2 regions of the Paenibacillus sp. MER 99-2 genome follow, and region 2 is predicted to be linked to the other one. Evidence: predicted binding sites of a transcription regulator. Region 2 holds the regulator's gene; the other holds the start of a gene.
What was found. The regulator LexA, encoded in region 2, represses DNA repair genes until DNA is damaged. The targets are predictions, from matches to a motif close to CGAACATATGTTCG.

Region 1: the regulator LexA is predicted to act here: its motif matches at 1,939-1,952, upstream of addB (helicase-exonuclease AddAB subunit AddB).

The regions. Positions count from the first base shown of each region.
Region 1 is NZ_JAMAUZ010000001.1:531,758-536,427, forward strand. Features, by position in the region: gene M3636_RS02395 (class I SAM-dependent rRNA methyltransferase) at 418-1,797, shown strand; gene addB (helicase-exonuclease AddAB subunit AddB) at 2,018-4,670, shown strand, end outside.
Region 2 is NZ_JAMAUZ010000001.1:1,223,801-1,228,470, reverse strand. Features, by position in the region: gene M3636_RS05590 (hypothetical protein) at 1-487, opposite strand, end outside; gene M3636_RS05585 (DUF896 domain-containing protein) at 621-830, opposite strand; gene yneA (cell division suppressor protein YneA) at 927-1,304, opposite strand; gene lexA (transcriptional repressor LexA) at 1,600-2,226, shown strand; gene M3636_RS05570 (aldehyde dehydrogenase) at 2,335-3,636, opposite strand; gene M3636_RS05565 (hypothetical protein) at 3,935-4,363, opposite strand; gene M3636_RS05560 (MDR family MFS transporter) at 4,538-4,670, opposite strand, start outside.

The DNA.
Region 1 (4,670 bases), 690 kb from region 2:
GTCGCTGGTAGTAATCTTTTACCGGTTTGCCTACGGTTCAGCTATTCCAAAGATACGGGGTCCGTACAATCGGAGCGAAGCAGACGAAACGGTACTTAATAAGCGAAGCGAGCGCCTTCCTCTTATCAGTTCCCTTTTAGAAAAAGGGAACTGATAAGAGGAACAGCCACACCTAAAGGGTCTACCCTACGTAACGCCATATTCAAAAGATACGGAGATTCGTGCAAACGGAGCGGAGGGGACGGAATCGGATCTGAAGAAGCGGAGCGTTCGCCTTTATCCCCGGATTTTCCCTTTCGAGAAAGGGAATCCAAAAAATCTGGGGATAACAGCGATCGAAAGACCGATCCGTCCCCGGAGCGCCTCCTTTGCACTAAACCTATCTTTTCAACTAACTCAAAAGGAAGTGGATTTACCTTGCCATCGGTTACCCTAGAACGCAGTCGCAAAAAGCGGCTTGAACATGCACATCCATGGATCTTTAACAATGAAATCGCCTCAGTTGACGGAAATCCAGAGCCTGGAGATCTGGTTAATGTATTAAATCATCAAGGTCGCTATTTGGCGACAGGGTATTACAATCCGGCATCACAAATTACCGTACGGGTTGTATCTTACCAACCGTTAGATTTTGCTCAGATGGACACGGCGTTCTTTACAGCACGTTTCCAGGATTGCTTACGCCATCGTGAACGTTTCATCCAAGACGGAGAAGCGTATCGCTTGGTATACGGGGAAGCAGACTTTTTACCTGGGTTGATCGTTGATCGCTTCGGTAGTGTACTTGTGGTACAGCTATTGACACTGGGAATGGATCGTTGCCGTGAGGCGATTGTGCAAGCTCTGATTGAAGTGATGCAGCCTGAAGGCATTTACGAGCGGAGCGATGTGTCTATTCGTGAGCTGGAAGGCTTGGAGCAGACCAAAGGTCCTCTTTACGGAGAGTGCCCACGTCATGTGACAGTAACAGAGAACGGCTTGCTTATTAAAGTAGATATCGTGGAAGGTCAGAAAACAGGTTATTTCTTCGATCAGCGTGAAAACCGTGCGGCCATCGAACCCTTAATGAAGGGCTGGGGTTATAAAAGCGGTATCCGCCTTGAGCAAGTGGAGCAGGATGGTAGTGAGCAATGGTTGCCTGTTAACAAAAGTGGTAAAGTTGTAACATTCCCTTATTGGGATGGTGCGACGGTACTAGAGTGTTTCTCTCATACGGGCAGCTTCACGTTGAATGCTTGCAAGTACGGAGCGAAGAAGGTAACTTGTCTGGACATTTCAGAGCATGCGATCGAGAGTGCTAGAACGAATGTAGAGTTGAATGGATTCACAGATCGAGTTGAATTTGTCGTAGCAGATGCGTTCCAGTACTTGCGTGAACAGGTTAAAGGTCTGGAAGAACGCAATGTACGTGCACGTGCAGGCGAGCAAAAAGTAGATACATCCAAAGCTCTCGCTGCTGGTGGAGGTAAGTCATTCGACGTCGTAATCCTCGACCCACCGGCATTTGCCAAAACGAAATCAGCAGTCAAAGGTGCATGCCGTGGATACAAGGATATCAATCTTCATGGCATGAAGCTGGTCAATGAAGGTGGATATCTTGTAACGGCAAGCTGTTCATATCACATGCGCCCAGACCTTTTCCTCGAAACAATCGCAGATGCGGCTGAAGATGCGGGCAAAGTACTTCGCCTTATTGATTGGAAGGCAGCAGGCAAGGATCATCCACAGATTTTAGGTGTAGATGAAGGACATTACCTGAAATTTGCGATCTTCGAGGTTCGTAGTAAAACAAAGTAATGTAGTCAGTCACACGAGCATGTAAACGACCAATTAAAAAACATCAACAACCATATCAACATTAAGTTGGAGGTCTGCAGTTATTTAGCTGTAGGCCTTTTTTATGCTTATGGAGATGTTTCCGATGCTGCCGAATAGTGGCAAACGTATGTTCCGAACCGAGTCAGGTATGTTATACTGGGAATTAAAATCTTGTTCGTGATGATTTGGAGGATTAGACATGTCCGTACGCTTCGTTATTGGCCGGGCAGGCAGTGGCAAGAGTGCCCTGGTTACTCGGGAAATTACTACCCTGCTTCAACAGGAGCCACAGGGGAATCCGCTTATTTTACTAGTACCTGAACAGAGTTCATTCCGTACAGAGCAAGCACTCGTCTCTTCTGGCATGATCAGAGGATCGATGCGCGCTGAAGTGCTTGGTTTCCGAAGACTAGCCTACCGCGTCATGCAGGAGGCTGGTGGTTCGGCGCGTATTCCCATTGGTGCTGAAGGTAAGAAGATGCTGCTCTATAAAGTACTGCAACGGCGTAAGGAAGAGTTGAAATTATTTGGTGCTTCAAGTAGCCAATTAGGCTTTATTAGTCATTTGAATAATCTATATGGTGAATTTAAACGTTATGAGCTTGATCCTGCATCGCTGGGGGATGGGGTTTCCATGTGGAATGCCTCTTCGTCAGCACCGATATTGGGAGACAAGCTCCATGATCTGCTTCTTATATATCGTGATTATGAACAGGAATTAACGGATCTTTACATTGATGATGAAGATACGCTTAGTGAATTGACCGAACGGTTGTCTGAAGGCACGATGCTTCAGGACGCTCAGATTTGGATAGATGGGTTTCAGGGATTTACCCCGCAGGAAATGAGTGTGATTAGTAGACTGATGTTACAGTCTTCTAACGTTACGATTGCATTGACATTAGATCGCCCATACGAGCATGGTGCACTTCCTAATGATTTAGATCTGTTCTATCCTACAGCGAGTGCTTATGCACGCCTCAAAGGTATGGCTGATGATTTAGGCGTGCCGAGCGAAACGTTGATTCTTCAGCCAGAGGTTGCTCCAAGATATGAAGGTAGTCCAGGATTAGCGCATTTGGAAGCTGGATTCGATCGTAGAGTTCGCTGGAGAAGTGAGGGGCGCAATTCTGGCATTAAGTTGTATGCAGCTGAGAATCGTCGTGCGGAACTTGAAGGTGCACTACGGGAAATGAGACGTTTGGCTCAGGATGAGGGTGCTCGTTACCGAGAGATGGCTGTGTTGGTTCGTCAGTTAGATGCTTATGCAGATATTGCCGAGCCATTGTTCCGAGATTATAACATCCCTGTCTTCTTGGACCGTAGACGAAGTGAGCTGCATCATCCGCTCGCAGAGTTTATTCGTTCGGCACTGGATGTTGTTCGTCGTCGCTGGCGCTACGAAGATGTATTTCGTTGTGTCAAAACAGACCTGCTTCTGCCTCGTGATGGTTCAGTGAGTCGTGAGGACATGGATCAACTCGAAAATTACATCCTGGCTTGTGGTATTTACGGATACCGCTGGACTGACGGCAAGCCTTGGAAGTATGTGCCTAGCTTGTCGCTGGAGGACAACGGTCAGGACAATCGGAGCCGCGGACGTGAACAAATGTTATCGTTGATGGAAAAGTGCCGTACGGTTATTACAGATCCCATGGGTGCTTTTGAGAAACGAATGAGCAAGGCGAAGACAGCCAAGGAACAGTGCGCTGCATTATACACGTTGCTTGAAGATGCCGAGATTCCGTGGAAGCTGGAGACGATGTCTACAGAGGCTACCGCTCAAGGTGATCCGGAACGTTCGCGCGAGCATCGGCAAATGTGGGGAGCCGTTCTGGATCTGCTGGATCAGATGGTCGATATGATGGGAGCCGAGCGACTGGATTTGGATTTGTTTGCTGGATTGATCGAGACTGGACTAACGGAACTTAAATTGGGTCTGGTTCCACCTGCACTGGATCAGGTGCTCGTTGGTTCAATGGATCGGACGCGCCTGCAGGATATCAAGTATGTATTTATTCTTGGGGCGGTGGATGGAGAACTTCCGGCTGTACCTCAAGAGGATGGTGTATTGACTGAGCAGGAACGGCTTTTATTAACAGAAAGAGGTTTGCCTCTGGGACCTGGTGTGACCAGACAAATGTTGGACGAGCGTTTTCTAATCTATACAGCCTTAACATCAGCTAGTGACCAGCTGTGGTTAAGTTATCCTGTAGCGGATGATGAAGGGAAGTCGCTGCTTCCTTCGGAAATTGTACGACATGTACGGAACATGTTTGGCAAACAGGAACAGCCTCTTTTGACGGAACCTCAGGGATCAGTAGCTTCACAGAATCATTGGGCCTATGTTCGTCATCCTGAACAGAGCTTATCTACGTTAATTGGACAATTGCGCAGATGGCGCCGGGGTGAAGACATTCCAGAATTATGGTGGGCGGTGTACAACTGGCATGCTTCGCAAGAAAGCAGCAAACCGCTATTAGAGAGATTACTGGGATCTGTCTTTTATCGCAATCGGGCGTTACCACTTCGTACATCCACTAGTCGGAGATTGTATGGTACGGAAGTTCGCACAAGTGTCTCCCGGATGGAACGTTTTGTAGCATGCCCTTTCTCTCACTTTGCTTCTCATGGATTACGATTGAAGGATCGCCAGCTTTACCGTCTTCAAGCACCAGACATCGGACAATTATTTCATGCTGCACTCAGTCAGTTGGCGATGCGCTTACGTGAAGAAAATCGTAGCTGGGGAAGCTTATCGCCAGAGCAATGCCGACAAGAGGCAGAGCAGACGGTAGAACAGATCGCTCCACAGCTTCAAGGAGAAATTTTGCTTAGCACCAAACGGTACG
Region 2 (4,670 bases):
TAATCTGATGCGACTTGGCAAATCTCAGAAGACGCTCGGTAATCGCATCTGTATCGTAACGATTCAACAATTTAGTGAATACCCATCTCTTACCACGACCGTTGTGCTCAATGACAACTGTACCAGGCTCAATTCGGAACTTCACGATATCGTCAACACCGATTGACCGCTCACGGTTACCTTTAATCGTCGCAATCGTGCTGTTTCCAATCTTAAGGTAAGGACGACGGAGAAGAAAGATTACAGCCAAAAATACGTAAAGCAGCATGGTAACCCAATCCCAAGTTGTCATTGGAGCTTTAACAAGAAATGTACTCATAAATAGATACAGAAACGCAAGTCCAATCAAGAATATAGGGAACAACAGGCTGCGACCTTTAAAAATATCGACACCTGGTGTACCTGAAACTTGTTGACCATTCTTTTTGCGTTGATGATTCAACTGCTTAGAATTTTTGCGAACCGTTCTCTCGAACGAACGAGCCATGAGAATCCCCCTTATTTTGTCTTTGTATCGGCTTACATGACTGTAAACCAAAAGTTCCCCCTTATCTAAAAAAACAGCATTCTCAAAATAACAGTAAGAAACCTAAATATCGTAATGATATCATTAGGTTTCTCTAGTGTTTGAGTTTGCCTTGGCGGCCTTGATGTTTCTCATCATCCACAATTTCAATGGAATCTAACTGTTGTCTGAAATTGCTTCGGATGTTGTTCAAATAAATCTCTCTAAGTTTTGCACGCTCAGCAAGCTCTTCCTCTGATAAACCAGTAGATTTTTGTTTGCGAGCCAATTCGTTAATACGTGCTACTAGGCTATCTATATCCAATCTTGTCCCCTCCAAAATTACAAAGTCATATTAACTTTGACATGATCGGGACGGGTTGTCAAGGTCGGGGGCTGCTGGCTAGTTAGAATCTACTCTTTATTGGGAAATCTGGGGCAAAACCAACACTTGTCCAGCTTGAATTGTAGTCGATTGAAGTTGATTCACTTGTTTAATTGCTTCTATATATACACGCGTATCCATGCTTTCCGGTTTGTAATCTACAGAAATACTCCATAACGTATCTCCCTCAGAAACTGCGATTTTGCCACCGGGCAACAAATCGTTCTCATTCCCAGCAAATACTGTAAGCACTGTACTGCATCCAACAATTATAATGAAAGCCACCAAAGACAGTTTCAAAATCCAGGTTGGCATCTTCAGCTGTGCGAATGATTTCTGGAGATTACCTATGTTAGTCTTAACCGCTTCGGAATTTACTGGTTCATAAATACTTTGATAAGTTGAATATCTCATTAAAAATCGACCTCCAAACGTTTGTTCCTATCTGTTGAAAACAATATAACACGAACATTTGTTTTGTTCAACAACTTTTTCGGAACAATTGTTCGCTTTTTTCTCGCTTTATTTCCGACTTAAATCTTCCCTAGGTTATTCCCTAAGTCACAGGATTTATTATCTATGCTCGAAATTCCATCTTTTTGTAGCAAATTTCTTGATTTTATCCCATTTTATTTAGAACTTATGTTTGTACGAACGGAGGTTCTATGTTATAATTTTCCCAAACGTTACTAAATGGGGTTGATACGGTATGTCGAAGATATCCAGCAGGCAACAGGCTATTCTGGAGTTTATACGCAATGAAGTCCGGTTGAAGGGGTATCCTCCTTCCGTACGGGAAATTGGAGAAGCGGTTGGACTAGCTTCCAGCTCTACGGTTCACGGACATTTGGATCGTTTGGAGAAGAAAGGTCTCATTAGAAGAGACCCAACGAAACCAAGAGCTATCGAATTGTTAAGCCAAGAGGAATCAGAGCACTCCCACCAGTTCGCACACAGCGTTGCTCGCATTCCTGTTGTGGGTAAAGTAACTGCCGGTGTTCCAATCACAGCAACCGAGAACATTGAGGACTACTTCCCTCTTCCTACTCATTATGTAGGCGAACAAAAGGTATTTATGCTTTCTGTTGTTGGGGATAGTATGATTGAAGCAGGTATTGTTAATGGGGACTACGTGATTGTACGTCAGCAGCAAACTGCTGATAACGGTGATATCGTTGTTGCCATGACTGAGGACGACGAAGCTACAGTGAAAACCTTCTATAAGGAGAAGGATCATATTCGTCTTCAGCCGGAGAACGCCACATTTGAACCGCTTCGTTTGAAACATGTTAGCATCTTAGGTAAAGTTATAGGTCTTTTCCGCGATCTTCATTAATAAGATTTGATTTTCAGATTTCAATAATCACACATGAAATGAAATACACAAAGAGGTTGTCCTAATATTTAGGACAACCTCTTTTTTACGTTGCAACTTCCAAGATTATTACTGGGTACGTTTCATAATACTTTTGTGATGGGAGAACACATCAAAACTTTGCTGTCCATGGTACGAACCCATACCACTCTCCCCCACGCCCCCAAATGGCAGGTAATGTGAAGTCATATGCGATAACGTATCATTAATACAGCCTCCACCAAAGGACACTTGGTTCAGAACTTGCTCCTGTAATTGCTCATCTTGTGTGAAGAGATATAGTGCCAATGGTTTAGGCCGACGGACAATCTCATCTAACACGGGGTTAAGATCTTGATAAGTCATAACCGGAAGAATCGGACCAAAAATCTCCTCCTGCATTATGGCTGAACTCCAGTCCACATCACCCAATACAGTAGGCTCAATAAGCAGTTTATCACGCTCAGAACGACCACCAATCAACGCTTTACCATCCTCAAGGAATTTCGACACTCGATCAAAGTTACGGGCATTAACAATATGCGGGAAGTCCGGGTTCTTCATTACATCATTTCCGAATTTGTCCTGAATTTCATCTTGAATTAATGCAATCAATTCATCGTGCACTTGTTCATGTACAAACAAATAATCTGGTGCTACGCAGGTTTGTCCAGCATTGAGGTATTTACCACGTACAATACGTTGAGCCGTAAGCTTCAGATCCGCATCCTTGTGAACAATGACCGGACTTTTGCCCCCCAGTTCCAACGTAACCGGAGTTAGATGTTCAGCAGCAGCTTTCATGACAATACGCCCAACACCAGTGCTACCTGTAAAGAAAATATAATCAAAATGTTCATTCAACAGTTCTGTACTTGTCTCAACTTCACCTTCCATAACTGCAATGTACTCTCTAGGAAATACATCCTGAATCAGATCATTGATCAGACGAGAAACCGTTGGTGTTAATTCAGATGGCTTAATAACGGCACAGTTACCCGCTGCAATCGCTCCAATGAGTGGCCCAAATGCCAGTTGGAATGGATAGTTCCAAGGTGCAATAATTAGCGCAACTCCATACGGTTCTGCGTATATGGTACTTACTCCATCAGGTATCGCTGCAGCTGTAGGTACAGATTTAGGCGTAGCCCACTCCGCTAAATGCTCTAATGCAAAATCTAATTCACCCAGCACGATTCGAATCTCAGATCCGTATGCCTCAGCCTCAGATTTATTCAGATCAGCACGTAATGCATCTAATATGCGTTGCTGATATTTCTCAATTCCTGCTCTTAGTTGCTGAAGAGCATGGATGCGGTATTCAACGTTTTTAGTTTGACCTGTATTAAAAAATGTCCGTTGTTCGGAAACAAGTTGCTTTGCTTGATTCATATTAACATCTCCAATTAATGAGTTTTTTTAATTTTTAAAAATTAAATTGTTCAAAATATAAATGAATTATAACTCATTCATATGAAACTTTCAACATACTTAATACTGTTAAAACATTTGCACAATTATTGAATCACACAGTAAGGATTGAAGCCAATTATGATATTTACACTTATATACTTAACCCGTCTACCAAAAATTTATTTGTTTTTTGATGTCCATATTTGCTTAAATTAATAAAAAAGACCTATCAGCCACAGGCTGTAGGTTGAGTTATCATACACTATTGTACGTGTGGTCATTTCAATAGATCCACGTTCACAGTACCTGACATATTTTGCGCGGATGAAATATTCAGATAATACTCTCCAGTTGACCACGCCTCTTCACTAGAAAACGTATGGATCCCACCATCTGCTGGAACCGTGCCAGACATTGGCGCATGACCCGAGATCGTCCCCTGGTTTATGGTAAACGTAAACGGCTTCGAGCCTGAGTTTATAAAATCTATTTTTACCTGATTAAACTCTGTAGGAACACTAATCAGTTTGGTAGATGAAGTACCTGCGAGAGCCTCCCCCTTAAGAATATGTATGCTATGAGAAGTTGTATTGAATTGCTTTTCACTGACTGATTCTTTATTGAAACTCGAAATAGATGATCGTAGACCTACTATAATACCTATTACAACTATCATGGCTACTACTAATGGTAAAATGAATTTCATGAGTTCCCCCAAAAATCTAGAATTATACTTATTGTTACATATTAAAATATAACCTACATAAAATTATAAGTAAACTTTATAAAATATTGTAGGAATATACATTCATTATTTATAGTGGACTAATGCAGATAAAACAAAAAAGTCGCCGATTGGCGACATGATACAATCTGAATATCATTTTTTAACGTTTGACTTAAGTAACAAACTGAAGAGGGCTCCACCTATCGCTACGCTTGCGGCTAGTAAGAATGTATCTGCATAAGCTGTCATCGTTTCGGCAATAGGTTGTCTTGAACTTTCTACGCCC